Regions from separate parts of the Geodermatophilus sp. URMC 63 genome, predicted to be linked through region 4. Evidence: predicted binding sites of a transcription regulator. Region 4 holds the regulator's gene; each other region holds the start of a gene.

Region 1 (7,071 bases), 680 kb from region 4:
CCCTCGAGGATCGCCGGGCCGAGGAGGTACTTGACGCTGCCGTCCTCGCTGCACGCGGCCACGTGGTCCTCGGAGCGGTCGACCGCGCCGGCGGCCTCCTCCGGCGAGCAGGTCAACGTCGCGTACGCGGCGGCGGCCTGCTCCTGGGTCACCGGCGGAGCGTCGGGGTCGGGGATGGCCGGGTCGGCCACGGCGCCGTCGGTGGTCGTCGCGCCCGCGCCGTCGGCGGGCGCGGCGGAGTCGGTGGGCGCGGCGGAGTCGGTGGGCGCGGCGGAGTCGGTGGCCGCGGCGGAGTCGGTGGCCGCGGCGGGGTCCGACGGCGTGGCCGCGTCGGCGGGCGCCGCGCTGTCGCCCGCGCCGGCGCTCTCGCTCGGGGCGGCGCTGTCGCCGGTCTCCGCCGGCGCGGCCGGCTCGGGACCGCTGATGACCGGCCGGAACCGCAGCTGGGCGGTCTGGCCCAGCTCGCGCGCCTGCTCGCCGTTGTCCCCGGGCACCGAGATGACGATGTTGGAGTCGCCCTCGGTGACCACCTCGGCCTCGGCCACGCCGAGGCCGTTGACCCGCTGCTCGATGATCTGGCGGGCCAGCTCGAGGTCCTCGGGGGCCGGCGCCTGGCCGTCGGGGGTGCGGGCGGTGAGGGTGACGGTGGTGCCGCCGCGCAGGTCCAGGCCCAGCTGCGGCGTCCGGTCGGTGCCGGTGGAGAAGATCAGGCCGTACATGACGGCGATGATCAGCACCAGCGCGCCGAAGTAGCGGCGCGCGGGCAGGGCGCGGTTGGCCACGGGTCCTCCGGTCAGAGGGTCTTGCCGGAGGGGCCGTCACCGGGGCGGTCGTCCCGGGCCGGCAGGTCGTCGGCCACGGGGTCGACGACGGGGTCCACCACCGGGTCCACGGCCGGGCCGGTCACCGCCGGCTGCCGGACCTGGACGACGGCCTGGCGCGCGTAGGTCACCACGACGCCCGGGGCGATCTCGACCTGGACGGTGGCCGGGTCGTCGAGACCGGCGACCGTGGCGTACACGCCGCCGGCCATCGTCACCGGCGCGCCGACGGCGAGGGCCGACTGCGTCTGGTTCTGCTGGCGCTTGCGGGCCCGCGCCGGCAGCACGATCAGCGCCACGAACGCCAGCACCAGCAGGAGCAGGGGGAACAGTTCCACGACGGGAGTGCCTCTCTACCGCGCTCACGTGCACGCGGTGGGTGCGGTCCGGGTCGGGACCGCTCGGGTACGTCGGTCACGGCACGCACGGCAACCGGCCGCCGACACACGGGTCGCACGGCCGGGACCGGGTCGACCCGGCGAGGGGTCGAGTTGCGCGCCAGCGCCGACGAGTCTAGGCGTCGAACAACGGTTCCGACGACGAACCCGGGTCGCGCGGGACTGCTGTGACACCCCCGAGGGGGATCCCGCCGCGCGGCACCGGCCGGCCGAGGTGCCGCCACGCCGCCTCGGTGGCCACCCGTCCCCGCGGGGTGCGCGCCAGCAGGCCGGCCCGCACGAGGAACGGCTCGCACACCTCCTCGACGGTGTGCGACTCCTCCCCCACGGCGACGGCCAGCGTGCTCACGCCCACCGGGCCGCCGTGGAACTTCGCGACCAGCGCCTCGAGCACCTCGCGGTCGAGCCGGTCGAGGCCGAGCTCGTCGACGTCGTAGAGCGCGAGCGCGGCGCGGGCGACGGCGCGGGTGACCCGCCCGTCGGCCTCCACCTCGGCGTAGTCGCGCACCCGGCGCAGCAGCCGGTTGGCGATGCGGGGCGTGCCGCGGGAGCGGCCGGCGATCTCGGCCGACCCGTCGTCGGTGAGGTCGACGCCGAGCAGGTCGGCGCTGCGCGCGAGCACCTGCTGCAGCTCGGCGGGCTCGTAGAACTCCATCTGCCCGACGAAGCCGAACCGGTCGCGCAGCGGGCCGGTGAGCAGGCCGGCGCGGGTGGTGGCGCCGACGAGGGTGAACGGGTTGATCTCCAGCGGGATGGCGGTGGCCCCGGGCCCCTTGCCGACGACGACGTCGACCCGGAAGTCCTCCATCGCCATGTACAGCAGCTCCTCGGCCGGCCGGGCGATGCGGTGGATCTCGTCGATGAACAGCACGTCACCGGGGCCGAGGTTGGACAGCATCGCGGCCAGGTCGCCGGAGCGCTCGATCGCCGGGCCGCTGGTGATCTTCACCGCGGTGCCCAGCTCCGAGCCGATGATCAGCGCGAGGCTGGTCTTGCCCAGCCCGGGCGGACCCGACAGCAGCACGTGGTCCGGCGGCCGGCCGCGGCGCTTGGCGCCCTCGAGCACCAGCGCGAGCTGGCGGGCCACCTTGGGCTGGCCGATGAAGTCGTGCAGCGAGTGCGGCCGCAGCGCCGACTCGACCACCCGCTCCTCGTCACCGGCCTGCGGCGAGACGCCGAACTCCCGGCCCAGGCCGCCGTCGACCTCCCCGGTCAGCGCCCGGTCGAACGGCGTGCTCATGACCTGCCCAGCAGCTGCAGGGCCTGGCGCAGCAGCAGCGCGACGTCGACCCGCCCGGTGGCGGTGAGCTGCTCGTCGGCCACCGGCGTCAGCGCGGTGATGGCGGTGTCGGCCTCCCGGCTGCTCCAGCCCAGCCCGACCAGCGCCGAGGCGAGCTGGTCACGCCACGGTGCCACCGCCGTGAGCGGGCCGGCGCCGGCAGGCAGCGCGGCCGGGCCGTCGAGCTGGGTGTCCGTCGTCGTGGTCCCCAGCCGGTCGCGCAGCTCCAGGATCAGCCGCTCGGCGCCCTTCTTGCCGATGCCGGGCACCTGCATCAGCGCCTTGACGTCGGCCATCGACACCGCGCGGCGGACCTCCCGCGGCGGGTGGATGGCCAGCACCGCCTGGGCCAGCCGCGGGCCGACGCCGTTGGCCGTCTGCAGCAGCTCGAACAGCTGGCGCTCGTCGTCGTCGGCGAAGCCGTAGAGGGTCAGGGAGTCCTCGCGGACGACGAGGCTGGTGGCCAGCCGCGCGTCCTGGCCCACGGTCAGCCGGGCGATGGTGCCGGGCGTGCACTGCACCGACAGGCCGATCCCGCCGACCTCGACCACCGCGCCGTCCGGCGAGACGGCGGCCACCCGGCCGCTCACCGACGCGATCACCGGCTCACCCCCGTCCAACGCGGCAGCGTCGTCGAGCGGACCGGCGCGCCGATCCCGCCGGCGATCGCGGCGACCCGCAGCCGGTCCTGGGCCGGGCCGCGCCAGACGTGGCAGACCGCCAGCGCCAAGGCGTCGGCGGCGTCGGCCGGCTTGGGGGCGGCCGACAGGCCCAGCACCCGGGTGACCATGAGGGCGACCTGCTCCTTGTCCGCGCGGCCGTTGCCGGAGATGGCCGCCTTGACCTCGCTGGGCGTGTGCCAGGCGACCGGTCGGTCGGCCTGCGCCGCGGCCAGCGCCGCGACCCCGGCCGCCTGGGCGGTGCCGGTGGCGGTGCCCTTGTTGTTCTGCGTGAAGACGCGCTCGATGGCCACGACGTCGGGCCGGTGCTCGCGCAGCAGCGCCGTCACCTGGGTGTGCAGCTCCAGCAACCGCAGCTCCAGGTCCAGCTCGGCGGAGCTGCGGATGACCCCCACCCCGACGGCGGCCGGGCGGGCGCCGGGGCGGCCGTCGACCACTCCCCACCCGCACCGGGTCAGCCCCGGGTCGATGCCGAGCACCCGCATGGCGCTGCCTCCCACGGACGCGTCTCCCCCCGGCCGAACTGGTGTTCGACCGAGGCTAACCGCCGTGGCCGACGATCGGGTGCGACACGCCCGTCCGGTGCCGTGCTGGAACGGCCCCCTCGCAGGGGCCCGCGCCGAGCGGAGCGAGGTGTGGGGGGCGAGGGGGTCCTTCGATCAGCCGACGCGCTCGAGCACCTCGTCGGAGACGTCGTAGTTGGCGTAGACGTTCTGGACGTCGTCGCAGTCCTCGAGCGCGTCGATGAGGCGGAACACCTTGCCGGCGCCGTCCTCGTCGAGCTCGACGGTGACGCTGGGGACGAAGCCGGCCTCGGCCGAGTCGTAGTCGATGCCGGCGTCCTGCAGGGCGGTGCGCACGGCGACCAGGTCGGTGGGCTCGCAGACGACCTCGAAGGTGTCGCCGAGGTCGCGGACCTCCTCCGCGCCGGCGTCGAGGACGGCCATGAGCACGCTGTCCTCGTCGACGCCGGCGGCCCGCGGCACGACGATGACGCCCTTGCGGGTGAACAGGTAGGACACCGAGCCCGGGTCGGCCATCGAGCCGCCGTTGCGGGTCATCGCGGTGCGGACCTCGGAGGCCGATCGGTTGCGGTTGTCGGTGAGGCACTCGACGAGCACCGCGACGCCGCCGGCGGCGTAGCCCTCGTAGGTGATGTTCTGGTACTCGACGCCGCCGGCCTCCAGGCCCGCGCCGCGCTTGACCGCCCGGTCGATGTTGTCGTTGGGGACCGAGGTCTTCTTCGCCTTCTGGATGGCGTCGTAGAGCGTCGGGTTGCCCGCCGGGTCACCGCCGCCGGTGCGGGCCGCGACCTCGATGTTCTTGATCAGCTTGGCGAACAGCTTGCCGCGCTTGGCGTCGATCGCGGCCTTCTTGTGCTTGGTGGTCGCCCACTTGGAATGGCCGCTCACTGATCTCCTCCGGGGTGGGGGGCACCGGCGCCGGCGCCACTGGGGACAGCCACCGCCCCGCCGACCGCGGCCGCGCGCCGCACGATCTCCACGAAGAGCGCGTGGACCCGGGTGTCCCCGGTCAGCTCGGGGTGGAAGCTGGTGGCCACGACGTCGCCCTGGCGCACCGCGACGATCCTACCGTCGGCCGCTCCGCCCACGACCCGCCCGAGGACCTGCACCCCCGGCCCGGCCTGCTCGACCCACGGCGCGCGGATGAACACCGCCGACAGCGGTCCGCCGGGCACGCCGACGAGCGCGATCCGCGACTCGAAGGACTCGGCCTGCCGGCCGAAGGCGTTGCGCCGCACGGTGACGTCGAGGCCGCCCACGGTGGGCTGGTCCGGCGGGGCGTCGAGCAGCCGGTCGGCCAGCAGCACCAGGCCCGCGCAGGTGCCGTAGGCCGGCAGCCCGCCGCGGACGGCGTCGCGCAGCGGCTCGAGCAGGCCGGTGCGGACGGCGAGCTTGGTCATCGTCGTCGACTCCCCGCCCGGCAGGACCAGCCCGTCGACGGCGGCCAGCTCCTCGGGACGCCGGACCGGCACCGCCTCGGCGCCCAGGCCGGTGAGGACGGCGAGGTGCTCGCGGACGTCGCCCTGCAGCGACAGGACGCCGATGCGCGGCCCGCTCACCAGCCGCGGGTGGCGAAGCGCTCGGTCTCGGGCAGCGTCGCCACGTTGATCCCGACCATCGGCTCGCCCAGGCCGCGGGAGACCTTGGTGATCACGGCCGGATCGTCGAAGAAGGTGGTGGCCTGCACGATCGCCGCCGCGCGCTGCGCCGGGTCGCCGGACTTGAAGATGCCCGAGCCCACGAACACGCCCTCGGCCCCGAGCTGCATCATCATCGCCGCGTCGGCCGGGGTGGCGATGCCGCCGGCGGTGAACAGCACGACCGGCAGCTTCCCGGCGCGGGCCACCTCGACCACCAGGTCGTGCGGGGCGCGCAGCTCCTTGGCCGCGACGTACAGCTCGGTCTCGTCGAGGGTGGCCAGCCGCCGGATGCCGGCGCGCAGGGCCCGCATGTGCCGGGTGGCCTCGACGACGTTGCCGGTGCCGGCCTCGCCCTTGGACCGGATCATGGCCGCGCCCTCGGCGATCCGGCGCAGCGCCTCGCCCAGGTCGGTCGCGCCGCAGACGAAGGGCACGGTGAAGTCGCGCTTGGCGATGTGGTGGGCCTCGTCGGCCGGGGTCAGGACCTCGGACTCGTCGACGTAGTCCACGCCCAGGCTCTGCAGCACCTGCGCCTCGACGAAGTGGCCGATGCGGGCCTTGGCCATCACCGGGATGGAGACCGCGTCGATGATCCCCTGGACCATGTCGGGGTCGCTCATGCGGGCGATGCCGCCCTGCGTGCGGATGTCGGCGGGTACCCGCTCCAGCGCCATGACCGCGACCGCGCCGGCGTCCTCGGCGATGCGCGCCTGCTCCGGGGTGACGACGTCCATGATCACGCCGCCCTTGAGCTGCTCGGCCAGGCCGCGCTTGACGCGGTCGGTGCCGGTCGCCGGCGCGGCGGTCGGGTCGGTCGGGACGTCGGCGTGCGAGGACACGGGCTGCTCCAGGAGAGGGGGGACCCGGGCCGGACGGCCCACGACCGCGACCATCGTAGGTCGGGTCAGCGGGCCGCCGACGTGCCGCTGGTCACGGCATCCAGTCCGTCCTCGACGTCGAAGAACCGCGGCAGCGGCCGGTCGCCGTGCAGCCGCAGCAGCCGGGGCAGCCGGCGCTCGCGCAGCAGGTGCGTGTCGCGGACGGCGTCGTTGTAGAAGCGGCGCGCCAGGGCGATGCGGTCCTCGGCCTCAGCGAGGCCGCCCAGCAGCGCCGGCGGGAGGCCGATCAGGTCGGCGGGGAGGGCGCGCAGCTCCCGGCCGAGGGCGTTCTCGGCCAGCTCGCGGTCACCGGCCGGCAGCTCGCGGGCCTCGTAGGCCGCCGTCTTCAGCCGGGCGGTGCGGTCCTCCCCCAGGACGGCGGAGTGCTCCGCGGCCAGGTCGGCGGCGAGGGCGGCGCGCTGCCCCAGCCGGGTGTCGAGGACCGTCCACGCCCGCGCCACGCGCCCCTCCAGGCGGCGCAGGCGGGTGAGCGTCCACGCCGTCCAGGCCAGCAGGAGGACGACGACGCCCACGAGGAGGAGCAACCAGGCCTCGGGCGTCACGGCCGACCACGCTAGCGGCGGACCCTCCGCAGCAGGGACGGCCACGCTCCCGCGTCGTCGATCCCGCCCGCCGTGCCGGTCGCGGCGGGCAGCTCCTCCCCCTCCTCGTCGGCGGCGGTGACCTCGCCGGAGCCGGGCAGGACGACGGTCTCGTAGACGGCGAGCACCCGGCGCGCCACCACCTGCCAGTCGTAGCCGGCGGCCACCTCGCGTGCGGTGGCCGACAGGGCGGCCCGGCGGGCGGGGTCGGCGAGCAGGTCCGACAGCGCCCGCGCCAGCGCCCCGCTG
Region 2 (7,071 bases), 1.5 Mb from region 4:
GGACGGCGACGTCGTCGAGGCGCATGGCGGCCGTCGTCGAGCCGGTGAGGCCCATCTTCTGCTCGGGCGGCGCGGCGCCGAAGCCGGCGAGGTCGGGGGTCAGGTGGAAGCAGGAGATCGCGCGGTCGCCGTCGTCAGGGGTCCGCAGGAAGGTGGAGTAGAAGTCGGCGTGCCCGCCGTGGGTGACCCACGCCTTCTCCCCGGTGGCGACCCAGCCCTCGCCGTCGCGGACGGCGCGGGCGCGCATCGCGGCGGGGTCGGAGCCGGCGTGCGCCTCGGACAGGCAGTAGGCGCCGAGCAGCCGGCCGCCGACCATGTCGGGCAGCCACTGCTCGCGCTGCTCGGTGGTGCCGAAGCGGTCGACCGGGCCGCAGGCGAGGGTGTGCACGCTGACGCCCAGGGCCACGCTGGCCCAGCGCACGGCCAGCTCCTCGACCACCTGCAGGTAGACGGCGTAGGGCTGACCGCCACCGCCGACGTCCTCGCCGAAGGGCAGGCCCAGCAGGCCGACGTCGCCGAGCGTGGCGAACACCTCCCGCGGGAAGCGCTCCTCGCGCTCGTACTCCGCGGCCCGCGGCGCCAGCTCGGCGTCGGCGAGCTCGCGGGTGAGCGCGATCAGGTCGGCGGCCTCCTGTGTGGGCAGCTCCCGGTCGACGGCCACGGTGTCCCCCTCGGTGCGGACGGTTCGACAGTACCAATGACGGTACCTCAGTACGGTCTCCCGTCCAGGCGCATGCTGTCCGACCGGGAGGTGCGGTGACGACGACGGACAGCGGTGAGCGGCAGTTGACCGCCCGGCAGGCGCAGCTGCTCGACCAGCTCGAGGAGCTCTTCCTCGCCGAGGGCTTCGCCCGCTTCACCCTCGAGGACCTCGCCGTCCGGCTGCACTGCTCGAAGACGACGCTGTACGCGCTGGCCGACAGCAAGGAGCAGCTCGCCGTCCGGGTGGTGCGGCACTTCTTCCGGCGGGCCACCGAGGCGGTCGAGGCGCGGACCGCGGGGGAGGGTGACCCCGCGCGGCGGGTGACCGCCTACCTCGAGGCGGTGGCCCGGGCGCTGACACCGGCGTCGCGGGTCTTCCACCGCGACCTGGAGGCCTTCCCGCCGGCGCGGGCGGTGTACGAGCACAACACCGCCGTCGCCGCGCAGCGGGTGAGCGCGCTGATCACCGACGGCGTGGCCGCCGGGCGGTTCCGGGAGGTGAACGCGGCCCTGGTGGCCGACACCGTCACCACGCTGATGCTGCGCATCGGCCGTGGGGACACCGCCCGCGCCACCGGCCTGGACGACGCCGCCGCCTACCGCGAGCTGGCCGCGCTGCTGCTGCACGGCATCAGCCGGTGACCTGAGCCTCCCCGCCCCACGCCGGCCGGGCGCCGTGACCGTCGTCCCCGCCGGCGTAACGATCGGCCGGAGCCGGACATGAGGGGGTGTGATCGCGATGCACGGGCCGCCGCCGGCCACCGACGACCTCCCCGTGTCCGCGGGGGAACGCCTCGAGGCGGCCTACCGTGCCCCGGGCACCGCCGTGCTGGGCTTCGCGCTGCGGCGGGCGGCGTCCCGGGAGGGCGCTCGACGTGGTGGCCGAGACCTTCGCGACCGCCTGACGGCGGCGGGCCGACCTATCCACCGGCGTACGACGAGGTCCGGCCGTGGCTGTTCGGCATCGCCCGGCTGTGCCTGGCCAACGCCGCCCGCAGCAGCCGGCGCGCCGACCGCCTGGGGGAGCGGCTGGCGGAGGCGATGACCGACGTCGTCGTGCCCGACCCGGCGGCGGTGCACGAGGACGGCGCACAGCGCCGGCGGGTGCGCGGAGCCCTCGGCCGGCTCTCCGCCGAGGACCGGGAGCTGGTCACGCTGGTGGCCTGGGAGGGCCTCACCCCCGCGCAGGCCGCCGTCGCCCTCGGCATCGCGCCCGGTACCGCCCGGGTCAGGCTGCACCGGGCGCGGACGAGGCTCCGCGCGCTCCTCGGCACGCCCGACGACGTCCAGGAGGGCGACCGTGACAACTGACCGAGAGCTGGACGTCCTGCTCGCCGGTGCGGCCGGGGTGCGCGACGCCGACCTGCCCGACCTGCCCGAGGAGTTCCTCGACCTGGTGACGGCCGACGCCGGCCTGTCGCTCGTGGCGGACGAGCCGGCGTCGGTGGTGGCCGCGCGCCGGCTGGTCGCCGACGCACAGGCGGCCCGCAGCACACCTCGGCGGCGCCCGCGCCGGGGGACGCTCGTCCGCGTCACGACGGCGGTGCTCGTCCTCGCCGCGGCGTGGGCGACGGCCGTCCTGGTGGGCTCGCCGGGGACGCCGGCCGGACCCACGGCGACGCCGACCGCCCCGGCGCCGGGGACCCCGGGCGGGCTGCACGGCCGGATCGCACTGGTGGCGGCCGAGGAGGTCACGTTCCCGCTGTCCCTGGCCGAGGTGCCCGACGGCCTGACACCCCTGTTCAGCCGCCGCGGCGGGCTGCCGCGGTACGGGAGCACGCCGCCGTTCTTCGTCGCTGACTACGAGCCGACGTCCCTGGTGTCCGGGGACACCGGTCCCGCGGTGGCCGACCCGGGGCGGGTCCTGCTCGGTGTCTACCCCGAGGACCCGCGGTCGTCGGGGGAGTACGGCTTCCGGCCGGAGGGGGACCCCACCGGGACGGCGACGGTCCAGGGCGCCGAGGCCGGGGTGTGGCGCGAGCGGGGGACCGTCAGCCTGCTGTGACAGCGGCCGGACGGGCGGTGGGTCTCCCTGGTGGGGGAGGGCGCCCAGGCCGACACCGCGACACTCGTCGGGCTGGGCGGGTCGGTCGTCGACCGGCCGCAGCCGGTGGGCCTGCAGTTCGGGCTGGCGCCGGCCGGCTGGTCGGTCGGCGGCTACGGGGAGAGCCGGAGCCTGGACCTGGTCAGCGACACCGACCCTGACTCCCTGCTGCGGCTGAGCCTCGTCGGCCCGCAGTACGCCGGCACGCTCGACGAGCTGCTGGAGGGGACCCCGCTGGCCGGCCCGCCGGAGCCGGTGACGGTCCAGGGGCTGCCGGGTCTGCTCGCTGCCGTCGGCGACGCGGGCGGTCCGGGCTCCTGGACGCTGGCCGGCCAGCTCCCCAACGGCCGGTGCTTCCTGCTGCTGGCGCCGCAGGAGCTGACCCGGGAGCAGGTGCTGCAGATCGGTGACCAGGTGACCGCGCGCTCCTGACCGCGCGCTCCTGACCGCGGACTCCTGACCGCGGACTCCTGACCGCGGACTCCTGTCCGCACACGTCGACCCTCCCGCCGTTCCACGTGCAACGGCGGGAGGGTGCGGGACTGCGGGTGGGGGCTCAGGCGGCGGGTCGCAGCAGGGGTGGGCCGGTGCGGATCTCGGTGCCGTCGGGGCGCCAGGTGCGCCAGCGGCCGCCCGGTTGTCGTTCGACCCGGAACCCGTGGTGCACCTTCGTGTGGTGCCGTTCGCAGAGCAGGGCGGAGTTGTCCAGGTTGGTCTCGCCGCCGTCGAGCCAGTGCACGAGGTGGTGGACGTCGCACCAGTGGGTGGGGGCTCCGCAGCCGGCGAAGACGCAGCCGCGGTCGCGCAGCTCGGTGGCCTTGCGGAGGTGGCGGTTGGCCAGGCGCTGTTCGCGACCCAGCTCGATGGGAGCCCCGTCGGGGCCGAACACCACCCGGGACACCGCACCGTCGCAGGCCAGCCAGCGGGCGCGGGCAGCGGAGATCACCGCGCCGAACCCCATCCGCGCGGTGGCCGGGCCGGTGGTGGGGTCGGCCAGGTCGTCGAGGTCGATCACGACCGCGACGTGCGGCTTGACCGTGCGGAGTACCGGCAGCGTGCCGGACGCCAGCCGGTTGTCGCACAGCTGCACGAGGGCATCCCCCAGCCGCTGGGCGCGGGAGCGCTCGTCCCCGGCGGGGCGGTCGGCCTGCACGTGGGACTCCAGCGCGGCCTGCACCTTCTCCCCACCCACGGCGTCGAGCTCGGCGCGGATGGTCACCGACCCGTCGGCGTGCCGGGCGATGCTCAACCGCCGACCCTCGGTGGGATCGGGCTCCGGCCCGTCGGGATCCAGCCGCGCCAGGTAGCCGGCGACCACCTGCGCCAGCTCTGCATGCGGTCGGGTGGCGGCGATGACGGCCAGCGCGGCGTCGACCTCGGCCAGGTCGACGCCCTGCGCGGCAGCGGCCGCCACGTTGTCGGGCTCGGCGACCTTCGCGATCTCCCCGACCTGCCCGGCCGTGACCGTCCCCGCGGCGAATGCCGCCTCGACCGCGGGCAGCTGCTCCAGTGCACGCCCGGTGCGCACCACCCGGGCGGCCTCCGCCGGCGCCAGGTGCCCGTGCCCGCGCAGCCACGACGCCATGCTCTTCAGCCCGTCGTGCTCGGGCGCCTGCGCCAGCTCACCCTGGCGCACCGTGCGCGCCAGCAGGGCGGCCAGCTCGTTGCTGGCGGTCAGCAGACCGCGCACGCGGTCGTTGAGCTGCGGGCCGAACATCGCCGTGAGGTCGTCATCGGCGAGGGCGTCGATGGCCGCGAGCAGCTCGTCCACGACACCTCCCGATCGATCCGAACACGTGTACGAAGGATATCGCAATGGACAGGCCTCGGCGACTTGAATCCGCAGGTCAGAGCTCTGTCCACAGATCCGCCGGACCGCTTGACGTGAGTCGGCGCGCATGGCGGGGAAGGCCGCAGGAAGAACCCGAGCGCTGCTCGAGGCGCCGCTACCGGGAGCGGCGGGACGCGGACCGTCGGTGGGCTGGGGCAGGCTGCGACCACCGTCCCGACGTCCAGGAGGTCCGCGTGGGCACCGTCGTCCGCATCCCGTTCGAGGTGACCGGCTTCGAGCCGGAGCCGCTGGCGCTCGGCGAGCCCGGTCCGGTCGCCTTCGGGCGGGTGACGCTGCGCAAGACCTTCTCCGGCGCCCTCACCGGCACCAGCGTGGTGACCATGACGTCGGTCAGCGTGGGGGAGACACCCGCCGGCTACACGGCCGTCGAGCTGGTCACCGGCGCACTGGACGGTCGCACCGGCACCGTCGTCCTGCAGCACAGCGGCGTGGTCGACGGCGCGGAGTCCCGGGCGTCCGGCGTGGTGCTGCCCGGCACCGGCACGGGGGAGCTGGCCGGGCTGCGCGGCACGGTCGAGCTCACCCACGACGAGTCCGGTGCCGTCCTCACCCTCGACTACGAGCTGGGCTGACCACCACCGGGTGTGGTGGGCTTCCTGCCATGAGCATCCCGCCGATGACCGCCTGGCCGACCACCGAGCCGGCCGACGTCGAGCTGGTCAGCGGCGGCGCGCGGCTCGCCGTCGACCTGCGGGGTGGCGGGCTGCGCGCGCTGACCGCCGGCGGGTGGGACGTCCTCGACGGCTACCCGGCTGGCACCGTCCCCGTCGGGCGGCGCGGCGGCGTCCTGCTGCCCTGGCCCAACCGGCTGCGCGACGGGCAGTGGACGTGGGAGGGCCGGCAGCTGCAGCTCGACGTCGCCGCCCCCGGCAAGCCCGCCGCGCACGGGCTGGTCACCTGGCAGCGGTGGGAGGTGCTGGCCCGCCACTCCGACGCGCTCACCGTGGGCACCGTCGTCGAGGCACGGCCGGGCTACCCGTTCCGGCTGGCGGCCGCCGTCGACACGCACCTGGCCCCCGACCGGCTCACCGTCACCGTGCGGGTGCGCAACGCCGGTGACCGGCCGGCGCCGTTCGGCGCCGGCATGCACCCCTACCTGTCGGTCGGCGCCACCGAGGACGGCGGCATCGGCGACGCCGAGCTCACCGTCCCCGCCCGCACCGCGCTCGACCTCGACGGCGGCCTGCCCACCGGCACCCGCCGTCCCTTCGACGGCGCCGTGGGCCGGATCGGCGACCGGGCGCTGGACGACGCCGTCACCGACCTCGAGCGCGACGGCGACGGCTGGGCCCGGGTGCGGCTCCGGGGCAGCGCCGGTGAGCTCGAGCTCGCCGTCGACCGGGCGTGGCCGTGGCTGCAGGTCTACAGCGGCGACACGCTCCCCGAGGGCCAGCGCCGCCGCAGCCTCGCCGTCGAGCCGATGACCTGCCCGCCCAACGCGCTGGCCGACGGCGTCGACCTCGTCGTCCTCGACCCGGCCGAGACGTGGTCGGGGACGTGGACCCTCACCTGGACGGGAGCCTGACGTGCGCGTGCAGGAGCTGTGGCGCTACCCGGTCAAGTCGCTGCAGGGCGAGCGGGTCGACGCCGCCGACGTCGGGCCGGAGGGCCTGACCGGCGACCGGCAGTGGGCGCTGTTCGACCGGTCCACCGGCCTGGGCCTCACCGCACGCCGGGTGCCCGACCTGCTGTTCGCGGCGGCCCGCCTGTGCGACGACGGCGGGGTGGACGTCGTGCTGCCCGACGGGACGGTCACCGCCGACGACGCCGTCCTGTCCGACTGGCTCGGCCGGCCGGTGACCCTGCGCGCGGCCGGGGCCGAGCGCGGCCCGCGGCTGTACGAGGTCCCGGCGGTGGTCGGCGAGGACGACGAGTCCGACTGGGACGCCTTCGAGGGGGCGCGCGGGGCCTTCCACGACAGCTCCGGCATCCGCGTCTCGCTCGTCTCCACCGGCACGCTGGGCACCTGGGACCGGCGGCGGTTCCGGTCCAACGTGCTGCTGGCCGGCGACGGCGAGGACGGGCTGGTCGGGACGACGGTCCGGCTGGGGACGGCGGTGCTCGACGTCGTCGGGCCGGTGAGCCGCTGCGTCATGGTGACCCGGCCCCAGCCCGGCGGCATCGGCCGCGACACCTCGGTGCTCAGGACCATCCACCGCGAGCGCGACGGGGACCTGGCGATCGGCGCGCTGGTGCCCGTACCGGGCCGGGTGGCCGTCGGCGACGCGCTCACGCCGGCCTGAAGGCACCATGGCCGGGTGCGCACCGTCGAGCTCCGTCCCGGTGAGGAGTCCATCCGCCTCGGCCAGCTCCTCAAACTGGTCGACGCCGTCCCCACCGGCGCCCAGGTGAAGGACGTGCTGGTCACCGGTGCGATCCGGGTCAACGGGGAGGCCGAGGACCGCCGCGGCCGGCAGGTCCGCCGCGGCGACGTCGTGTCCATCGAGGGCGCCGAGGACGTGCGCGTCGCGTG
Region 3 (7,071 bases), 1.5 Mb from region 4:
CTCCGGCGGGCTGGGCCCCACCGCCGACGACCTCACCGCGGCCGTCGTGGGCGAGGTGCAGGGCCGCCCGCTCGACGTCGACCCCGAGCTGGAGCAGCGGGTCGCCGCCGTCGTCGAGCGGTTCATGACCCGGCGCGGCTGGCGGGCCGACCCGGAGGCCACGGCGGCCGGCGTCCGCAAGCAGGCGATGGTGCCCGCGGGTGCCACGGTGCTCGAGCCGGTCGGGACGGCGCCCGGTCTCGTCGTCCCGCCGGCCGACGGCCGCGGCGGGCCGGTCGTCGTCGTGCTGCCCGGGCCGCCGGCGGAGCTGCAGGGCATGTGGCCGGCCGCGCTGGCCGCCGGGCCCGTGCGCGAGGTGCTGGCGGGGGCCACCGAGCTGCGGCAGGAGACCGTCCGGCTCTGGGGCACGCTGGAGGCCCAGCTGGCGGCGACCCTGCGCGCGCACGAGTCCGAGCTGGACGGCCTGGAGATCACCACCTGCCTGCGCGAGGGCGAGCTGGAGATCGTCACCCGCTTCGCGCCGGAGGCCCAGCCGGCCTACGACCGGCTCGTCGCCGTCCTGCGCGAGGAGTACGCCGCCACGCTGTTCTCCACGGGCCCCACCCTCGACGACCTCGTCGCCGGCGCGCTGGAGGACCAGGGGCTGACCATCGCCACCGCCGAGTCGTGCACCGGCGGGCTGCTCGTCGCCCGGCTGATCGCGCGGCCCGGGTCCTCCGCGTGGGTGCTCGGCGGGATCACCTCCTACGCGAACTCGGCCAAGGAGCAGCTCGTCGGCGTGCCGGGGGAGGTGCTGGCCGAGTTCGGCGCGGTGAGCCCCCAGGTCGCGCTGGCGCTGGCCGAGGGCGCGCGGGCCCGGTTCGGGACCGATGTCGGCGTCGGCATCACCGGCATCGCCGGCCCGGGCGGCGGGACACCGGACAAGCCCGTCGGCACCGTGCACCTGTGCGTCCTCGGCCCGGCCGGACAGCAGGCGCGATCGGTGCATCTGCACGGCTCCCGGACGGCGGTGCGCGAGCGCTCCGTCGTCCTCGCGCTGCACCTGCTGAGGCAGCTGCTGCTCGGCGGCCCGCCGGCGTGAGGGTGCTCTCCCTGCCGTCCGGTCCGCTGACGTCAGCCCCGGTCGAGCAGGACGCCGGCGACCTCGGCCCGGTCGGTCCAGCCGTTGACCATGCCGTTGTCAGCCGCGACCAGCGCTCGGCCGTCGGCCTCGTCGACGACACGGTGCAGCCACCACCGGCCGCCGACGCGGACCAGCACCACCTGGCCGGCCAGCTGCTCCGCGGCCTCCGGTGGGCGCAGCCGCACCCGCTGGACGGCGCGGACGGCGGGGCGCATGGACGTGCCGATGGCGGTGAACCAGTCCTCGGCCGCGCCGGCGCGCAGCCTGCGGGCGACGGCGGCCATCACCCGCTGGCTCGCCGGCCGTGGTCCCCGTGGTCCCCGCACGACGTGATCATCCCGCGAGCGTGCGGTCGGCCCGCAGCGGGCAGGGGGGCGGGATGACGACCGTGACGCTGCACGCCACCGGGCCGATCGCCCCCGCGGAGGCCTGGGAGCGCTACGCCGAGCCGGCCCGGTGGCCGACCTGGGCGCCGCAGATCACCGGCGTCGAGGTGCCGGTGCCGCGGCTGGCGGCCGGCGTGCGGGGCCGGGTGCGCGGGCCGCTGGGGGTGACGCTGCCGTTCGTCGTCGAGACGGTGGACGAGACGGCGCGGCGCTGGTCGTGGACGGTGTCGGCCGGCCCGGTGCGGCTGCACCTGCTGCACTGGGTGGCCGAGGGGCCGGACGGCGGCAGCACCACCGGCCTGCGGATCCGCGGCCCGGCCCCCGTGGTGGTGGGCTACGCGCCGCTGGCCCAGCTCGCGATCGGCCGGCTGGTCCGGCCGCTGCACTGAGCCCGTCCCCGTCTCCCGTCTCCGGCGGCGGCCCGGGGGCTGCGGCCGTCGTGGCACCCGGGTGGGCGGCGCAGTCCGGGAGGGCAGGCCGTGGTCACGTCGGGGAGTCATCGAGCAGTGTCAAGACGTCCTCGTGTCCTGTGGACAGCGTCCTGAGCTGGGGAAACGTCGCGCGCCCTCCTCTCCGCCGCGGTAGGATTCGAACAAGTGATCGAGTAGCGGGAGGTGTCGTGGACGAGCTGTTCGCAGCGATCGACGCGCTCGGCGACGACGACCTGACCGCGATGTTCGGCCCGCAGCTCAACGAGCGGATCCGGGTGCTGCTCGCCGCGGCCAACAAGCTGGCCGCGCACCTGGCGCACGCGGTGCGCCAGGGCGAACTGGCCTCCGCGCCGGAGCACGACGGGCTGAGGTCCATGTCGTCGTGGTTGCGCGGGCACGGCCACCTGTCCCCGACCGAGGCCGCCCGGCTGGTGCGCACCGGCCGGGCGCTCGAGCAGCTGCCGGCGGTCGCCGCCGCGTGCGCCGAGGGCACGGTCACGGCCGGTCAGGCCGCCGAGATCGCGCAGGTCGTCGAGCCGGACAACGCCGCGGCCGCGGCCGACCAGGGCGTCGACCTGATCGAGGTCGACGCCGCGATGGCCGTGGTGGCCGCGCGCACGCCGCACAGGGAGCTGGCCGAGGTCGTCGCCGGCTACCTGGCGCGGCTGGACCCCGACGGACCCGAGCCCGATCCCACCGACGGCCGGCGGCTGCACCTGACCCGGCACGCCGACGGATCGGTGTCCCTCCGCGGTGAACTCGACGCCGTGGGCGGGGAGAAGCTGCAGGCCGCTCTGGAGCCCTATGTGCAGACCGGCCGGTCCGCCGCCGAGGAGCGCTCCCGTGCCCGACAGCTGGGTGACGCGCTCGTGCAACTGGCCGACAACGTCCTGGCCGCCGGATTCCTGCCGTTGCTGCGCCGCAACAAGTCCCAGCTCCTGGTGACCATCGGCGTCGCCGACCTGGCCGACCCCGCCACCGGACCGGCGGCCGCGGCGATGGGCTCCGGCGCGGTCGTGTCCGCCGCCCGCGCCCGCTGGATCGCCTGTGACGGCGAGGTCACCCGCATCGTGATGGGTCCCGACGGGCAACCGCTGGACTACGGCCGTGCCACCCGGTTCTTCCCGCCGCACGTCCGCCGCGCCCTGGACGTGCGTGACGGCGGCTGCGTGTTCACCGGCTGCGACGCCCCGACCTGGTGGTGCGACGCCCACCACCTGTTGGAGTGGGTCAACGGCGGGGCCAGCGACATCGACAACGCCGCGCTGCTCTGCGAGCGGCACCACACCAAGGTGCACCACGGCTTCCGGGTCGAACGACAACCCGATGGCACCTGGCGCACCTGGCGACCCGACGGCACCGAGATCCGCACCGGACCATCCCTGCTGCAACCCGCCGCCTGATCCCACCAGCGGGCGCCTCCTGGTTCGGCACCCTCCTCCCGTTCCACGTGGAACGGGAGGAGGGCAGTCGTGCGTGACCGCCCGGCTCGTGGTCGGCCACTCGGTCGAGCCGTCGTCGAGGGTGACGGGGCGTAGGTGGCTGGAGAGGAGATCGGGCGCAGGTCCCCGACGGAGCGGCCTCCGCGGTGGCCTTCGGGCGGTGGCCTTCGGGCGGTGGCCTTCGGGCGGTGGCCTTCGGGCGGTGGCCTTCGGGCGGTGGCCTTCGGGCGGTGGCCTTCGGGCGGTGGCCTCCGCGGTGGCCTTCGGGCGCTGGCCTTCGGGCGGTGGCCTTCGGGCGGTGGCCTTCGGGCGGTGGCCCTCAGCGCCCTGTGCCGGACACCCTGCGGGTTCCGTCACCCGGTCATCGAGGTCCAGCGGCTGCTGTGGGTGGCCGCCAGAAGGACTCCGGGAGCTCCTCGACCTGCTGCGCGGACCGATCCAGGTCGTCGGCCTGGCCGCGGAGCGCCTGGAACACCGGGTCACCGCCGTCGGCGAGCCGGCGGGTCACCTGGGCGTTCCTCCGGGCACGTGTGGCCACGGCCTCCCGAAGCGCCGCACGGTCGCCGTCGTACCCGTAGGCGTCCAGCAGCAGGTGCACGCGGCGGTGGCGCTCCTCCACGGAACGGGAGGCGAGCGGCCAGGCGGACCCAGGGGCGAGCAGAGGCACCCACATCAGCGCCGAGTACGCGAGGTCGAACTCCCGCGAGGAGGGCCCCGCGAGGTCCCAGTCCACGAACCCGACCAGCCGGCCCTGCCGCCAGACCGCGTTGTACGGCGCCGCGTCGTGGTGCCCGATGACCAGACCCGGTCGCCAGGACCTGCCGGAGAACCACACCGCGTCCTCCGGCGGCACGAAGTCGACCGTCGCGTCGTGCAGCCGCCGCAACCAGGAGCCGACCTGGGGCAACGCCTCGTCGGAGGACACCCACGCCGGCCAGGGCGCCTCACCGGCCGTCTCCCCCTCCAGGTAGGTGAGCACCTCGCGACCCGCGTCGTCGAACCCGAGCACCCGGGGCGCCCCGGCGAACCCCACCCGCTCCAGGTGCCGCAGCACCGCGTGCACCGACGTCGTCGACCGGCGGACCGGGCGGCGCACCGTGCCCCCGATGCGGACGACCCCGGGCGAGGTCCTGCCCCCGGCGAGCCGTTCCCCGCCCGTCGCCGCAGCGTCCTCGGCCATGACCAGCCCCGTCCCTCGGGAGTCTCCGGGCGCCAGACTGCCGCCGACCACGTCCCGCTGGCCACTGGATTGCCGTGGCGCGCTCGCTGCGATGACAGGGACCTCGCGGTCGCCGCAGTCCCCACGATGACCAGATCCCACCCGGCCGGTCGTACGGTGCCCGTCGTGAGCGCCACGCACGAGGTCACCAACCAGGTCCCGCCGCTGGTCGGGTACGACCCGATCGCCGGGGACACCGCACTGGCCGAGGCCTGCGTCCGGCACGCGGACGAGGCCACGCTCGCCTCGCTGGCCGACCTCGGCGCCCTGGCCGGCAGCGAGCAGGCCCGCGAGTGGGGACGGCTGGCCGACGAGCACCGCCCGGTCCTGCGCACGCACGACCGCTACGGCCACCGCGTCGACGAGGTCGAGTTCCACCCGGCCTGGCACGAGCTCATGGGCGCGGCCTTCGCCCACGGCCTGGCCGGTGCACCCTGGGCGGCGGCCGACGCCGGCGACCCGCACGCCCACGTGCGCCGCGCCGTCGGCTACCTCGGCTGGACCCAGGTCGAGGCCGGCCACGGCTGCCCGGTGACCATGACCTACGCCGCCGTCCCCGCGCTGCGCGCCGCCCCGGAGCTCGCCGCCCGCTACGGGCCCGGCCTCACCGGCAGCGGCTACGCGTTCGGGCTCACCGACCCGTCGGCCAAGCCCGGCCTGGTCGCCGGCATGGGCATGACCGAGAAGCAGGGCGGCTCCGACGTCCGCAGCAACACCACCCGCGCCGTCCCGAACGGCGACGGCACCCACGCGCTCACCGGGCACAAGTGGTTCACCAGCGCCCCGATGAGCGACCTGTTCCTCGTCCTCGCCCAGCTCGAGGAGGGGGTGTCCTGCTTCCTCATCCCGCGGGTCCTGCCCGACGGCACCCGCAACGTCTTCCGGCTGCAGCGCCTCAAGGACAAGCTCGGCGACCGCGCCAACGCCTCCGGCGAGGTCGAGTTCGACGGCACCACCGGCTGGCTGGTCGGTGCGCCCGGCCGCGGCGTCCCGACGATCATCGAGATGGTCAACGCCACCCGCCTGGACTGCGTCATCGGCTCGGCGGCGACCGTGCGGGCCGCGCTCACCCAGGCCCTCCACCACGCCCGCCACCGCCGCGCCTTCGGCGCCCTGCTCGCCGACCAGCCGCTCATGCAGAACGTCCTGGCCGATCTCGCCGTCGAGAGCGAGGCGGCGACGGCGCTGGCCGTCCGGCTGGCGGCTGCGGTCGACGCCGGGGAGACGGCGTTCCTCCGGCTGGCCGGCGCCGCGGCCAAGTTCCTCGTCTGCAAGCGGACGCCGGCCGTCGTGGGCGAGGCCCTGGAGGTGCTCGGCGGCAACGGCTACGTCGAGGAGTCAGGCCTCCCGCGGCTGTACCGGCAGGCACCGCTCAACAGCATCTGGGAGGGCTCGGGCAACGTCATCGCCCTCGACGTCCTCCGCGCCCTGGGACGCTCCGGCGAGTCGCTGGCCGCTGTCACCGCCGAGATCGGGCTCGCCCGCGGCGCCGACGCCCGGTTCGACGCCGCCGTCGGGCGGCTCTCCGCCGAGCTCGGCGATCCCGAGGCACTGCCGGTGCGCGCCCGCCGGGTCGCCGGCCTGCTCGCGCTGTGCCTGCAGGGCTCGCTCCTGCTGCGCCACAGCCCGCCCGAGGTGGCCGACGCCTTCTGCGCCACCCGCCTCGGCGGCGACTGGGGCACGGTCCTGGGCACGCTCCCGGCCGGCGTGCCCGCCGCCCGTCTCGTCGAGCGGTCCACGGTCTCGGCTGCCTGACCCCCGACGGCTCCACTACTCTCGGGTAGGCGTCGCGTACGGACCGACTTCCCACCCGTCCCGGTCCGGATGCCGAGGACCGCCTGGGCGGGTCCCGGCGTGCGGCGGCAGGGGGAGAGAGACGCGTGCACCGAACCGACCAGGCCAGCCTGCCGGCGCCGCCGGACCTGCTCGACAGCGTCCCGGACGCCGTCTGCCGGCTCGACGCCGAGTGGCGCTTCACCTGGGTGAACGCCGCTCTGGCCCAGCTGCTGCAGCGGCCGCCGGAGCGCCTCCTCGGCCGGCTGGTGCGCGACTGCTTCCCCGACGTCCTCGGCTCGGCGCTGCAGAAGCACGTGCACGCCGTGCTCGCCGACGGCCGGCCGCGCGCGTTCGAGTACCTCTACGCGCCGCACGACCGGTGGTTCGAGGTCCGCGCCTCCGCCGACGCGCAGGGCGGCGTGGTGGTCTTCCTGCGCGACGTCGATTCCCGCCACCGCGCCCACGTCGCGCAGACCCGCGAGCTCCAGCAGACCACCGCCGTCCTCGACGCCCTGCCCTCGCCGACCGTGCTGGTCGACGAGGAGGGGCGGATCCGCACCGCCAACCGCATCTGGGCGGGCAACACCGACCTGGTGCGGCAGAGCGGCTGGGAGCCGGCGCAGGTGGGGGACGACTACCTCGCCCGCGTCTCGCAGGGGCTCGATCCCGCCGACCTCGCGCGGGTCGCCGAGGG
Region 4 (7,071 bases):
GAGCGGCTGCGCGAGATCGTCGCGACCCGGCTGCCGCACCCGGACGTCGAGGTCGAGGTGCTCGTGCCCTACGACCGCGGTGACCTGGTCGCCCGCGTCCACCGCGACGGCGAGGTGCTCAGCGAGCAGCACGAGGCGTCGGGGACCCGGCTCTCCGCGCGGGTGGACGGCGGCCTGGCCGCCGCCCTCGAGCGGTTCGCCGTGCCCGTCGGCTGACCGGTCCTCCCCGCTCCCGCCGCCCGGGTGCCCGGCTCCGCGCCGGGCCCCGGGCGGCTCGCCGTCCGCCCTCGCTGTCCGCCCTCGCCGTCCGCCTCGCCGCCGGGCGGCCGAGGTCACGGACGGGTCACGGGCCGGTACCGTGACCCGATGACCAGCGGCGTGGTGCGGCGCCGGGACGGCGCACCGGCCGGGGACGGGCCCGGCGAGCCCGCCGCCCTGCCCGGCCGCGTGGTCACCCCCGGCCGCCCGCCGTGGTGGCTGCTGCTCGGCGCCTTCCTCGTCGCGTCCGCCGTCACCGTGGACCTGCTCAGCCGCGGCTACCTCGAGTGGGTCGACCTGCGGGTCTCCGAGGTGGTCAGCGGCTGGGACCTGCGCGACTCCCCGGCCTACTGGCCGGTCTGGGCGGTCACCCAGATCGGCGGGCGCGGCACCATCCTCGCGGTGCTGGCCGTCCTGGTCGGCTGGCTGTGCGTGCGGCGGCGGACGCTGCTCCCGCTGGTGCGGGTCCTCACCGCGCTGGCGCTGCTCACCGTCGTCGTCTACGCGTTCAAGTTCGGCACCGGGCGCACCGCCCCGGCCTACCCGGGGTCGTTCTTCCACCGCGACGGGGCCTCCTATCCCTCCGGGCACGTGGCCAACGCCGTGCTCATGTGGGGGGTGGCCCGCTGGCAGGCGGTCGAGTACCGGCTGGGTCCGCGGGTGCAGCGCACGCTGTGGTGGCTCAGCGTGCTCGGGCCGGTGGCCGCCGGTGTGGCCATGGTGTCGCTGGACTTCCACTGGGTGACCGACGCGGTGGTCGGCGCGGCCGTCGGCCTCCTGCTGCTGGGCGTGGTTCACGCACTGGACGCAGCCGTGCTGTCACGCTGGCCTCGTGCGCGAGCCGGCCGTCCGTCCGCGCGGTCGTGACGCGCGTCGCGGGCCCGTTCCCGGCCGTCGCAGGGCCCGCCGCGGGGTGGCCGCCCGCGTCTACCTGGCCCTGACGCCGGCCCTGGCACTGGCCGTGACGCTGGCCGGTGCGCCGTCCGCCGGTGCCGAGGAGCCGGCCGCGGGGTCCGTCCGCTGCCAGGTCACCGATCCGCGGCTGGCCGAGCTGTCCGGTCTGGTCGACGTCGGTGACCGGCTGGTGGCGACGGCCGACGGCGGCGACCAGGTGGCGGTGTACGTGCTGGACGACACCTGCCAGGTCGTCGACGTCGTGACCGCCCCGCTGGACCCCTACGACCCCGAGGACCTCGCGGTCGGCCCGGACGGCACGGTCTGGCTGGCCGACACCGGGGACAACAACGGCACCCGGGCCACCGTCGCGCTCATCGCCCTGCGTCCCGACGGCGCCACCGCGCTGTACCGGCTGACCTATCCCGACGGCGCGCACGACGCCGAGGCGCTGCTGCTGGCCCCGGACGGCACCCCGTACGTGGTCACCAAGGAGGTCCTGGGCGCCAGCCACGTCTACCGGCCGGCCGCGCCGCTGGTCGACGGCGGCACCGTCGGGCTGGCCGACGTCGGCACGGTGTCCTTCACGCTGACCGGCACGCCCGGCGGCCCGGTCGGGCGTGCCGGCCAGTTGCTGGTCACCGGTGGCGCGGTCGCGCGCGACGGCAGCCGGATCGCGCTGCGGACCTACACCGACGCCTACGTCTGGCCGCTGGCCGGCTCCGACGTCCCGGGCGCGCTGGCCGGCGAGCCCGTGCGCGTCGCGCTGCCCGCGGAGCCACAGGGGGAGGCGGTCGCCTTCACCGCCGACGGCGGCGCGCTGCTCGTCGCCGGGGAGGGCGTGCCCGGCGACGTCACGCTGGTCCCGGTGCCGGCTGCCACCGCCGCCTCGACGCCGGCTGCGCCGTCGGCCCCGGCCGACCCGTCGCTGGCGGGACTGCTCTCCGGCGACGGTGGCGGCCCCTCGCCGGTCACCGCCGGGCTGGTGGCCGCTGCCGTCGCGGCCGTCCTCGTCTGGATCGGCGGGCGGCTGTGCCGGCGGCGCGACCTGGCCGGCCCGCCCGTCGGTCGCTGACCGGCCGACCCGCCCCCACGGGGTGGCCGGCCGGCGAGCGGTGCGGGGTCAGACCCGGCGCAGCACCGTGACGACACGGCCGAGGATGGTCGCCTCGTCGCCCGGGATCGGCTCGTACGCCGGGTTGTGCGGCAGCAGCCACACGTGCCCGTCGCGGCGCTTGTAGGTCTTCACCGTGGCCTCGCCCTCGAGCATCGCGGCCACGATCTCACCGTTCTCCGCGGTGGGCTGCTGGCGCACGACGACCCAGTCGCCGTCGCAGATGGCCGCGTCGACCATCGAGTCACCGGCGACGCGCAGCATGAACAGCGTGCCCTCGCCGACCAGCTCGCGGGGGAGGGGGAACACGTCCTCGACCGCCTGCTCGGCGAGCACCGGGCCACCGGCGGCGATCCGGCCGACCAGGGGCACGTAGGTGGGCGTACCGGTGTCGGCCGCGGAGGCGCCGGCGGGGGCGCCGGTGGGGGCAGCGGCGGGAGCGGCGGCCTCGCCCGGCGTCTCACCGGGCAGCCGGACGTCGAGCGCTCGGGGGCGGTTGGGGTCGCGCCGCAGCCAGCCCTTCTTCTGCAGCACCGAGAGCTGGTGGGCGACCGACGACGCGGAGGACAGGCCGACGGCCTCGCCGATCTCGCGCACCGAGGGCGGGTAGCCGCGGCGCTCGATCGAGTCGCGGATGACCTCGAGCACCCGGCGCTGCCGCTGCGTCAGGCCGTCGCCGGCCTCCGTGCGGTCGGGGAAGGTGCGGACCGCGCCGGTCTCCTCCCCACCCGCGCCGCTGCCCGCGCGGCGGGACGTCCCGCCGGTGCGTGTGCGCTGGCCGGTCCCGCTCGTGCCCGCCACGTCTCCTCCTCGCCGGCCGTGTCGCCACGGCCCTCGTGTCCTGCTCCTGCCCGGCCGCGGCTCCTCGTTCGGGACCGCCGGCCGGACGGGACCGCCTCGGCGCCCGGAGGCGACGGCGGACGGGTGCTGGTCGGACGGTAGCGCCTCGGAGCCGGTACTTCAAACGTGTGTTCGAAATCGCCGGGAGGTGTCGGGGTCGACCCCGTCGGCGGGTTGCGCTAGGAATCGCACAGGCGTTCGATCGAACAGGCGTTCGACCGGATGACACCGACGAGGAGGAGTGGTCATGGGCACCGTGCGGCAGGACGTGCTGGAGTTCGACGCGACGGTCCAGGTCCCGTGGCGGCCGTCGCTCCGGTCCGCGGCCGGTGGCGGTGTCGGTGCCGGTGGCGGAGGTGTGGCGGCTGTCGACCGCCCGGCCCGGCCGGCAGCGCCCGGAGCCCTGCCGGGCTCCGGCCCGCGTGTCGGCGGGCACCTGCGCCCCGTCCCCGACCACCCGGCCGCCGCGGGCGTGCGCACCGCCGGGCCGGCCTCCGAGCGGCCCGGCGCCCGGCGCGACCCGGCCCGTCCGAGCGGGCGGCCGCTGCGTTCCGGTACCACCGGTGGCCCCGTCCGCGGCGGCTGCGCGCCGGCCGCCGTGCGGCTGACCCGGCGGGGGCGGCGCCTCGTCGCCGTGCTCGCCCTCGGCGGAGCGGTCGGCCTGGGCGCCTGGCTCGCGCCGCTGGTGGGCGGTGCCGGCGGCGGCCTGCGGCTCGCGGGGGAGAGCAGCGTCGTCGTCGAGCCGGGCGACACGGTGTGGTCGATCGCGGGGGAGGTCGCCGCGGACGGGGACGACGTGCGCGTCGTGGTCGACGCCATCGAGGAGCTCAACGACCTCCGCGGCTCGTCCGTCGTGCCCGGGCAGGTCCTGCAGTTGCCGTGAGCGCCGGCTGCGGGGCGGCCGGGTCGGCCGCCGAGCTCCGGCAGACATGGACGAGAGGGCGGCGGCGAGTTCGTCAACCCTCCGCGCGAGGTCGCTCACGGACCGGAGCCTCGCCGGCACCTACGGTCGAGGACGTGTCAGCAGCCGTGAGCAGCCGGGCCGCAGTCGTCTTCCGCTCGCCGCAGGACGTCGAGGTGTGCGTGGACGGCGGCTGGGCTCCCGGCGCCATGCTGGGCTGGCGGCACGACGAACGCGGCGGCTGCCAGGCGCAGGTGCGGTGGCGCGACGGAGGCGAGCCGACCTGGGTCGACCTCGCCGGTGTGCGCCTGCCCGAGCGGCACCTGTCCCTCGCGCACACCGGGACGCCGGCCGAGTCACCGACCGCCGACACCGGCGATCGCGACCGGCAGGACGGCTCACCCCGTCCCGACGCGACCGTCGTGATGGCCGCGGTGCAGCCGGCACGCCGCACGTTCCGTGCCGGCCGCCGGCACGGCGCCGACGGCACCGCCGAGCAGCCCGCCGTCGGGTCCGCCGCAGCGGGCCGCCACCGGGCGCCCGCCGACGGGTCCGCCGGTGCAGGCCGGCACCGGGCGCTCACCGCCGAGATGTCGGCGGTCGCCGTCGGCACCCCCGCCGTTCCGGACGGCTCCGGCGCCTCCGCGGGGTCCTCCGCAGCGTCCTCCGCTGAGGTCGGGGAGCCGGACCTGCTGACCCGCCCGATCCGCCTGAACGACCTGGCGTCCCACCCGCGCGGCGGGCGTCCCGCCGTCCGCCGCCCGGTCTGAGCTCTCCGTCCCGGCGTCCTCGCCGGTCGCGGCAGGTCCGGGTCCCGGTACCGGGCGGGGCCTCCGCGAGCGCCTCCACCGCCGACCGACCCGCCCTCCGGCGGTGCCCGTGCGCGCGTTCCATACGCCCCTTCCACCCTCTCCCGCACGCCGACACGCGGGGGCCCTCGGCGTGTCGTGTGACGGGTGGGAATCATGCTCGCGCCTGGTCACCGGTGGGTTGCGAGCACATCTCGGTGGAAGAGACACGCCCGCGTTCGGCTTGCAGATGTAGTGGAGCCCGGCCTAGGGTCCCCCTACATCTAGTAGTTGCTTCAACGGGAGTCCTCCACAGGTCGTCCTCAGGACTTCCCCGTGGCATCCACCGGATGTCCCCAGGGGGGTCCACAGACGCGACCCCGAGGGGCGATCAGCGGTCGCCGGCGCGGCCGCCCGGGACCGGTCACCGGTCCCGGGCGACGGGCCGGTCGCGGAGGGAGGTGAACCGCAGTGCGCTGCCCGTTCTGCCACAACCCCGACAGCCGGGTGATCGACTCGCGCGAGGCCGACGAGGGGGCCACCACCCGCCGTCGCCGGTCGTGCCCGGCCTGCGGTCGCCGTTTCACCACGGTGGAGGAGGCGGTCCTCGCCGTCGTCAAGCGCAGCGGCGTCAGCGAGCCGTTCAACCGGGCCAAGGTCGTCGCCGGCGTCCGCCGGGCCTGCCAGGGCCGGCCGGTCGACGAGGACCAGTTGCAGCAGCTCGCCCAGCAGGTGGAGGACGCCATCCGCGCCAGCGGGGCGGCCGAGGTCCCCAGCCACGAGGTGGGGCTGGCCATCCTGCGGCCGCTGCGGGAGCTCGACGAGGTGGCCTACCTCCGCTTCGCCAGCGTCTACCGCGCCTTCACCTCGCTGGAGGACTTCGAGAAGGCGATCACCGAGCTGCGGGCCCGCCACCTCGCCGGCGGCACCCCACCGCTGCCCGGCATGCAGCTGGACCCACCGCCGCGCCGCCGCGGCGGCGGGCGCAGCCAGCCCGCGGCCGACCGGACCGCCACCTGACCGCACCCCGTCCCGACCGCCGGCAGCACTGCCGGACACCCGAGCACGCCAGGAACGTCAGCACCACCCGCTAGAACGAGTGCGGCTCTTCCCCAGCCGCCGACCACTCCACGAGGGAGAGCTCTGTGACCGAGACCGAGGACCGCTTGTCAGGCCGCACGCGTCGCGCCCCCGCCAAGGCGCCGACCAGGGGGAAAGGCCTAAAGGTCAAGCGGGTCTACACCACCGCCGGGGTGCACCCCTACGACGAGGTGACCTGGGAGCGGCGCGACGTCGTCATGACCAACTGGCGGGACGGCTCGGTCAACTTCGAGCAGCGCGGCGTGGAGTTCCCCGCCGAGTGGAGCATCAACGCCACCAACATCGTCACCACGAAGTACTTCCGCGGCGCCGTCGGCACCCCGCAGCGGGAGAGCAGCCTGCGCCAGCTCATCGACCGGGTGGTGCTCACCTACGGCGCGGCCGGCCGCGAGCACGGCTACTTCGCCAGCGAGGGCGACGCGGAGGTCTTCGAGCACGAGCTGACCTGGATGCTGCTGCACCAGGTGTTCAGCTTCAACAGTCCCGTCTGGTTCAACGTCGGCACCAGCGCCCCGCAGCAGGTCAGCGCCTGCTTCATCCTCGCCGTCGACGACACGATGGACTCGATCCTCAACTGGTACCGCGAGGAGGGGCTGATCTTCAAGGGCGGCTCCGGCGCCGGCCTGAACCTCTCCCGCATCCGCTCGTCGAAGGAGCTGCTGTCCTCCGGCGGCACCGCCTCGGGCCCGGTCAGCTTCATGCGCGGCGCCGACGCCTCCGCCGGGACGATCAAGTCCGGTGGCGCCACCCGCCGCGCGGCCAAGATGGTCGTCCTCGACATCGACCACCCCGACGTCGAGGAGTTCATCGATACCAAGGCGCGCGAGGAGGACAAGATCCGCGCGCTGCGCGACGCCGGGTACGACATGGACCTCGGTGGCAAGGACATCACCAGCGTCCAGTACCAGAACGCCAACAACTCCGTGCGCGTCTCCGACGAGTTCATGCGCGCGGTGGAGGACGGCACCGGCTTCGGCCTGCGCTCGCGCCTCGACGGCTCGGTCATCGAGACCGTCGACGCCAAGGACCTCTTCCGCAAGGTCACGAAGGCCGCCTGGGAGTGCGCCGACCCCGGCATCCAGTACGACGACACGATCAACGACTGGCACACCAACCCCGAGACGGGCCGGATCAACGCGTCCAACCCCTGCTCGGAGTACATGAGCCTGGACAAC

The links. Region 4 encodes LexA, which represses DNA repair genes until DNA is damaged. Its sites were predicted from a motif close to TCGAACANNTGTTCGA; they were not measured.
Region 1: the regulator LexA is predicted to act here: its motif matches at 3,697-3,712, upstream of ruvC (crossover junction endodeoxyribonuclease RuvC).
Region 2: the regulator LexA is predicted to act here: its motif matches at 4,535-4,550, upstream of ACWIZO_RS06925 (DUF222 domain-containing protein).
Region 3: the regulator LexA is predicted to act here: its motif matches at 2,098-2,113, upstream of ACWIZO_RS07080 (DUF222 domain-containing protein).

Annotation. Positions count from the first base shown of each region.
Region 1 is NZ_CP199956.1:4,722,425-4,729,495, forward strand. Features, by position in the region: gene secD (protein translocase subunit SecD) at 1-782, opposite strand, end outside; gene yajC (preprotein translocase subunit YajC) at 794-1,159, opposite strand; gene ruvB (Holliday junction branch migration DNA helicase RuvB) at 1,335-2,459, opposite strand; gene ruvA (Holliday junction branch migration protein RuvA) at 2,456-3,100, opposite strand; gene ruvC (crossover junction endodeoxyribonuclease RuvC) at 3,097-3,678, opposite strand; gene ACWIZO_RS22960 (YebC/PmpR family DNA-binding transcriptional regulator) at 3,838-4,590, opposite strand; gene pdxT (pyridoxal 5'-phosphate synthase glutaminase subunit PdxT) at 4,587-5,261, opposite strand; gene pdxS (pyridoxal 5'-phosphate synthase lyase subunit PdxS) at 5,258-6,181, opposite strand; gene ACWIZO_RS22975 (hypothetical protein) at 6,247-6,783, opposite strand; gene ACWIZO_RS22980 (glycosyltransferase family 4 protein) at 6,795-7,071, opposite strand, start outside.
Region 2 is NZ_CP199956.1:1,422,350-1,429,420, forward strand. Features, by position in the region: gene ACWIZO_RS06900 (acyl-CoA dehydrogenase family protein) at 1-661, opposite strand, end outside; gene ACWIZO_RS06905 (TetR/AcrR family transcriptional regulator) at 757-1,344, shown strand; gene ACWIZO_RS06910 (RNA polymerase sigma factor) at 1,744-2,013, shown strand; gene ACWIZO_RS06915 (hypothetical protein) at 2,003-2,707, shown strand; gene ACWIZO_RS06920 (hypothetical protein) at 2,738-3,178, shown strand; gene ACWIZO_RS06925 (DUF222 domain-containing protein) at 3,303-4,517, opposite strand; gene ACWIZO_RS06930 (DUF3224 domain-containing protein) at 4,772-5,170, shown strand; gene ACWIZO_RS06935 (aldose epimerase family protein) at 5,200-6,123, shown strand; gene ACWIZO_RS06940 (MOSC domain-containing protein) at 6,125-6,841, shown strand; gene ACWIZO_RS06945 (RNA-binding S4 domain-containing protein) at 6,857-7,071, shown strand, end outside; gene ACWIZO_RS06950 (RNB domain-containing ribonuclease) at 7,069-7,071, shown strand, end outside.
Region 3 is NZ_CP199956.1:1,459,869-1,466,939, forward strand. Features, by position in the region: gene ACWIZO_RS07065 (competence/damage-inducible protein A) at 1-1,081, shown strand, start outside; gene ACWIZO_RS07070 (hypothetical protein) at 1,114-1,407, opposite strand; gene ACWIZO_RS07075 (SRPBCC family protein) at 1,503-1,898, shown strand; gene ACWIZO_RS07080 (DUF222 domain-containing protein) at 2,129-3,343, shown strand; gene ACWIZO_RS07085 (phosphotransferase) at 3,744-4,562, opposite strand; gene ACWIZO_RS07090 (acyl-CoA dehydrogenase family protein) at 4,728-6,356, shown strand; gene ACWIZO_RS07095 (putative bifunctional diguanylate cyclase/phosphodiesterase) at 6,482-7,071, shown strand, end outside.
Region 4 is NZ_CP199956.1:5,399,779-5,406,849, reverse strand. Features, by position in the region: gene hflX (GTPase HflX) at 1-216, shown strand, start outside; gene ACWIZO_RS26180 (phosphatase PAP2 family protein) at 367-1,125, shown strand; gene ACWIZO_RS26175 (hypothetical protein) at 1,172-2,227, shown strand; gene lexA (transcriptional repressor LexA) at 2,276-3,067, opposite strand; gene ACWIZO_RS26165 (LysM peptidoglycan-binding domain-containing protein) at 3,354-3,989, shown strand; gene ACWIZO_RS26160 (hypothetical protein) at 4,124-4,777, shown strand; gene nrdR (transcriptional regulator NrdR) at 5,267-5,815, shown strand; gene ACWIZO_RS26150 (vitamin B12-dependent ribonucleotide reductase) at 5,941-7,071, shown strand, end outside.